2 regions of the Rothia kristinae genome follow, and region 1 is predicted to be linked to the other one. Evidence: riboswitches for the same ligand, from Rfam matches in the RefSeq annotation. Region 1 holds a riboswitch; the other holds the start of a gene.
The links. A riboswitch is a leader RNA that binds a small molecule or an ion and turns the genes downstream of it on or off. The one in region 1 is predicted to bind thiamine pyrophosphate.
Positions count from the first base shown of each region.

Region 2: linked by a shared signal. The riboswitch ahead of I6G21_RS02290 (ECF transporter S component) and the one ahead of thiM (hydroxyethylthiazole kinase) in region 1 are both predicted to bind thiamine pyrophosphate.

Region 1 covers NZ_CP065738.1:1,077,097-1,080,094, forward strand. The annotation lists gene I6G21_RS04815 (DoxX family protein) at 1-393, shown strand, start outside; TPP riboswitch at 1,492-1,587, shown strand; gene thiM (hydroxyethylthiazole kinase) at 1,578-2,705, shown strand; gene thiE (thiamine phosphate synthase) at 2,702-2,998, shown strand, end outside.
Region 2 covers NZ_CP065738.1:517,143-520,140, reverse strand. The annotation lists gene I6G21_RS02310 (Na+/H+ antiporter subunit E) at 1-205, shown strand, start outside; gene I6G21_RS02305 (monovalent cation/H+ antiporter complex subunit F) at 205-525, shown strand; gene mnhG (monovalent cation/H(+) antiporter subunit G) at 522-983, shown strand; gene I6G21_RS02295 (DUF4235 domain-containing protein) at 1,018-1,290, opposite strand; TPP riboswitch at 1,513-1,617, shown strand; gene I6G21_RS02290 (ECF transporter S component) at 1,691-2,311, shown strand; gene I6G21_RS02285 (ABC transporter ATP-binding protein) at 2,332-2,998, shown strand, end outside.

The sequences.
Region 1 (2,998 bases):
CTGCTGCGTGTGGTGCTCGGCATCGTCTTCCTGATGCACGGCTGGCAGAAGATCCACACGTGGACGGTGGACGGCACCGCCGCGAACTTCGCGCAGATGGGCGTGCCTGCCGCCGAGCTGTCCGCGGCCTTCGCCGCCTACCTGGAGTTCATCGGCGGCATCGCCCTGATCGTGGGGCTGCTCAGCCGCCTGGCCGGGCTGCTGCTGGGCCTGGAGATGCTCGGCGCGATCTACTTCGCCCACGCCTCCGCCGGGTTCTTCGCCAGCGACGGCGGCTACGAGTTCGTGCTGGTCCTGGCCCTGAGTGCGCTGGCGCTGGCCTTCACCGGGCCGGGCCGCCTGGCGATCTCCGGGGCCTTCGAAGGCCGTCCTGGGGCGAGCCTGCTGGCCTGAACGGACCCTCCCCGGCGGGGCAGCGAATCCGCCGCATCCGACCGCCGCTTCCGACCGACGCTTCCGTCCGCCGCGCAGGGCGGCACCCTGATCCTCGCATCGGGGTGCCGCCCTGCGGTGCGTCTGGGGTCAGAACGGTCCGCCGTCATCGGCGTCATCGACGCTGCGCTCCCGACATCGGATATCGAGCATCGGGCGGCGGCGCGGTGCACACCGGTGGAGAAGGTTATCCACAGGTGTGTACAACATTGTGAACAACTCGAAGACGTCTGCGAGTGCCGATGCGCGCATGTCTTCCGCGCCCGCCGCGCCCCGCCCGCTGCGGGCCCTCGGCCCCGGCGAGGGTGTTCGAACGGTGACCCACCTCGCACGAAACACACCGCTGTCATTTCACAGCGCCTGTGGATGGGACGGTGGAGAATCGGATACCCGCACCCCCGCGTCCGCGGTGCGCGCCCGGTGCGGGCCCGGTGCTCGGCCGGCGGGGTTCTCCGGGTCTCTCTGGGGGATCTCGGTGCTCCGAGGGCGTCTGGCTACCGGGGGCATCCCCCGGAATTCCGCGGAAGATCGGGGATCCGGGGGCACGTCTGGGGGCGAGGAGGGTTCCGTGGCTCGGGGGCCGCGCCCTCGGTGACGCCCCGATCCCCGGCCGCGCGCCTCCCGCTGATCGGATGCCGCGCTGCGTCGCCGTTATCCACAGCCGTCCACACCCCCGACGTCGGAGGCGGCCCGCGGTCGACCCGTTGTGCACGGAGTTTTCCACAGGTGGGGATATGTCGGGGGATGAGGGGACCGGATCGGTGTGGAACGGGCCCGCAGGGGCGCGTCGTCGGGAACCACATCGGTGTGAGTTCTCCACGGGTGTGGACAGCCACTGTGGACAACCCGGTGGACACCCCATCCCCACCCATCCCACTCATCCCGCCCGCCCCCGCTCATCCCAGCGTTTCGTCCCGGCCGGAGGCGGGCCCATCCCCCTCACCCCCGATGTCGCACGGCGGCGCTTCCGCGGTGATGCGTACTACAGTGAGGCCTGAGTCGGTCGCGAGGATGCGGCCTGACCTCCCCTGCGGCCGTCGCACCGGCGCCGCGCGGGGAGCCCGTGACGAGGGGTGCCGCCCGTGGGCGGCTGAGAGCAGACCCTTGGAACCTGATCTAGCCAGCACTAGCGAAGGGACGTCACCATGACGCACTTCACCACGTCCGGAGACCCCCGGGAATCCCGGAACCTCCCGAACTCCCAAGCCCCCGACGCCGCATCGCACCGCGGCCCCGATACCCCCGGCTCCGCCCCCGCCGGGGAGGCGTCGGCCTCCGACCTTCCCGCGCGCGTGGCCGCGGCCGTGGATGCCGTGCGCGCTCGCGGCCCCCTGGTCCACGCCATGACCAACTCCGTCGTCCGGGAGATCAGCGCGGACGTGCTCCTGGCCGTCGGCGCGTCCCCGGCGATGGTGGACCACCCGGAGGAGGCCGGCGTCTTCGCGGGCCTGGCCGACGGCGTCCTGGTCAACGTGGGCAACCCCTCCGACGAGAACCTGCTGGCCTACCGCCGCGGCATCGCCGGCGCCCGGGATCACGGGGTGCCGTGGGTGCTGGATCCGGTGGCGGTCGGCGTGCTCGAACCGCGCACCGGCTTCGCCCGGGAGGTCCTCGAGCTGTCTCCGGCGGCGATCCGCGGCAACGCCAGCGAGGTTTCCGCTCTCGCCGGGAGGGGCGCGGGCGGCCGCGGGGTGGACGCCACGGACACCGTGGAGTCCGCCCTGGAGGCGGCCCGCGCCCTGGCCGAGCGCACCGGCGCGGTGGTGGCCGTGTCCGGGGAGCGAGACCTGATCGTCTCCGCGCACCGGGTCACCCGCCTGGTCAGCGGGCACCCGCTGATGCCCCTGGTGATCGGCACCGGCTGCGCGCTGGGCGCGGTGGTCGCCGCGTACCTGGGAGCCGTTCGGGAGGTGACCGGCACGGGCGGCGGGCAGGCGAAGTCCGCCTCCGACGGCCAGGACGCCGGATCCTCGCCAGAGGTCGGGCCGGAGATGGGCGCTGGACCTCGGTCGGAGGCAGGATCCTCGGCGGGGACCGGCTCTTCTCAGGGCTCACAGTCCCCGGATGCCGCCGCGCCGGGCCGGGAGACGCCCGTTCGCCTCGATGCCCACGACGCCGTGCTGGCCGCCCATGCCCACCTGGGGGCGGCCGGGATCCTGGCCGGTCGCGAGGCCAGGGGGCCGGGCTCCTTCCGCGTCGCGTGGCTGGACGCGCTGCACGCACTGGACGGCGCCGGCGTCGTCGAGCTGGTGGGGATGGAGGAGCTGGCATGATCCCGGAGGGCGTGGACCCCGCGCTGTACTTCATCACGGACACGGCCCTGTGCGGCGGGCCGGAGCGGGTGCCGCACGTGGTGTACGAGGCCGTGGCCGGGGGTGCGGGGATCGTGCAGGTGCGGGATAAGCACGCCGACGACGCCGCATTCCTCGCCCTGGCCCGCGCCTGCCGGGACGCGGTGCGCCGGGCGGAGGACGCGCTGGGGCGCACCGCCGCGCTGGTGGTCAACGACCGCGTCGGGGTGGCCGAGCGCTTGGGGTTGCACGTGCACGTGGGGCAGTCCGACGCC
Region 2 (2,998 bases), 560 kb from region 1:
CCGCGACCGGGTGTTCGCGGTGGAGCGGCTCGTGGTCGAGGTGATGGGCAGCCGGGAGCACCTGGCCGAGGTCCGCGGGCGGACCGGCGGACGCACCCGGGTGCGCAGATTCGAGAACACCGGGCCGGAGCGGGCCGTGCAGCGCCCGGAGGCCGCGGCCCCCTCGTCGGGGCCCGGCGCGGGCAGCGAGGAGGAGAGGCAGTGATGGAGGGCTTCGTCGTCGTGTGCGGGGTGATCCTGGTGGCCGCGACCCTGTGCACCATCTACCGGCTGGCCAAGGGACCCACCCTGCTGGACCGGGTGGTGGCCTCGGATGTGCAGCTGGCGATCGTGGGGGCCGCGGTGGCCGTGGACATGGTCTACCGGCGCAGCTACGAGAACATGACCCTGCTGCTCATCGTCTCGCTGGTGGGCTTCCTGGGCTCGGTGACGGTGGCGCGCTTCGCCAACAACCAGAAGCCCGCGGAGGAGACCCCGGCCTCCGAGGTGCCGACCACGGCCGGGGACCCGGGGGTGGATCGATGAGCGGGATGGACGTCGCGGCCGGAATCTGCCTGATCATCGGGTGCCTGATGTCCCTGGGCGCGGGGATCGGCATCGTGCGCTTCCCGGACGTGCTGACCCGTCTGCATGCCGGGGCCAAGCCCCAGGTCTTCGGGCTGTTCATGCTGCTGCTGGGGGTGGGGCTGGCCGCGCGCTCCTGGGCGCTGGTGCCCCTGCTGGTGTTCGTGTGGGTGCTGCAGCTGGTGGTGATCCCCGTGTCCTCGCACATGGTGAGCCGTTCCGGGTTCCGCAACAAGCACTTCCGGCCCGAGTCCCTGTCCCACAACGAGCTGGCGGACCTGGTGCAGCGGATGTCCGAGGAGGACGCCCAGCGGGCGGACGCCGGAAACGCCCCGCAGACCGGGGCGGATGATGCGGGGGTGCGCGAACCCGGCGCGGACGCCGACGCCGACGCCGCGCGGACCGGTCGATCGGACTGACCCGCCCGCGCGGCGTCGGCGGGGCCGGTGCGGCTCAGACCTCCCGCTGGCCGCCGCGCTGCACCTGATCCTTCCGGTCGGCCTTGTTGGCCGCGCGGGTGATGCCCACCTTGATGAGGGTGCCCACCAGGCCGGTGATCAGGGACCACACGATGATGTCGCGCAGCGACTCCTCGGGATCCGCGTTGTCCTCGGGCGGCTCGTTGCCGGTGACCTTCCGCCACCCGGCGCTGAGCACCTTGTTGGCCAGGGCGACCCCGCCGAGGGAGGCCACCGTGGAACCGATCTTGATCAGGGGATTGCTCATTCCTGCTCCTTAGCTTTCGTGGTTCGCCGGCGCGGGCACCCGGCGTCGTCGAGTGATCTCCCGCGCATCCACCTCAGCTTACGGCCCGCTCGGCCCCGCCGCACCCGCCGGTGCGGGAGGGGGCGCCCCGATGCGGGAGCCTTCCGGTGGTTTGGGAGCACTCGGAGGGCTCCCGAAACACCGGAAGGCTCCCGAACCGCCGCTGCGGTAGGGTGGGGGCGTCCACTACGACAGGGGAGCCCCGACCGGGGCTGAGAGTGCACACCGGTGCAGACCCTCGAACCTGACGCGGTTCATACCGCCGGAGGAAGTCGAGTTCTCGGACCCCGCGGCCCATCCCGGCCCCTCGCCGGGCGACGTCGCGGCGTCTCCCCTCCTGCCATCCCCAGGAGGAGTCCTCATGAACACCACCACGAGCACCCGACGCCGCAGCTGGCGGGTCGTGGACATCGTCATCGCCTCGGTCATCGCCGCGGCCTGCTCGCTGATCTTCTTCGTCTGGAACAACGCCGTGTACCCGGCCAGCAGCGCCGCGACCGCCGGGTTCCCGCCGCTGGGCGGGCTGATCGGCGGCGCCTGGCTGATCGCCGGCCCCCTGGGCGGGCTGATCATCCGCAAGCCCGGGGCCGCCCTGTACTGCGAGCTGGTCGCCGCGATCATCTCCGCCCTGCTGGGCTCCAGCTTCGGGCTGACCGTCATCTGGTCGGGGCTGTACCAGGGCGTCGGGGCGGAGCTGGTGTTCCTGCTGTTCGCCTACCGCCGCTTCGACCTGCCGGTGGCCCTGCTCTCCGGTCTCGCCTCCGGGGTGGTCATGGCCGTCATGGAGAACATCATCTACAACCCCGAGTGGACCATGGACTACAAGCTGGTCTACGTGCTGTGCGGCGCCGTCTCCGGGCTGGTCCTCGCGGGTCTCGGCGCCTGGGCGCTGACCCGCGGGCTGGTGGCCACCGGCGTCCTGGACTCCGTGGCCGCCGGTCGGGACGCCCGGCGCGCCGCTTCCCGACGTCGCCCGGCCTGACCCCGATGCAGACCCGACCGATGGCGTCTCGCGCGGCCGCCGTCACCACCGAGGGCTTCGGCTGGCACTACCCCAACCGGTCCGAGCCGGCCTTCCGCGACGTCACCCTGGAGATCCCGCCGGGGCAGAAGGTGCTGCTGCTGGGGCCCTCCGGCGCCGGGAAGTCCACGCTCCTGCACGCCCTGGCCGGGGTGCTGGACCAGGAGGAGGACCCGGCGCTGGGCACCGCCCTGATCGACGGGTTCCCCGCCGCCCGGGCTCGGGGCCGGGTGGGGCTGATGCAGCAGGACCCGGAGGCCTCGATCGTGCTCTCCCGGGTGGGTCAGGACCTCGCCTTCGGCCCGGAGAACCTCGGGGTGCCCCGCGAGCAGATCCGCCCCCGCTGCGAGGAGGCCCTGGCGGCGGTGGGCCTGGACCTGGACTGGGAGCGTCCGACGTCGGCGCTGTCCGGCGGGCAGAAGCAGCGCCTGGGACTGGCCGGGATCCTCGCGATGCGCCCGGGTCTGCTGCTGCTGGATGAGCCCACCGCCAACCTGGACCCGGCTGGGGTGGAGGAGGTGCGCGACGCGGTGCTGCGCGCCGTGCGGGAGTACGGCTCCACGCTGGTCGTGGTGGAGCATCGCGTGGGGGTGTGGGCCCCGCACGTGGACCGGGTGATCGTGCTGCGCCCGGCCGGCGGCATCAGCC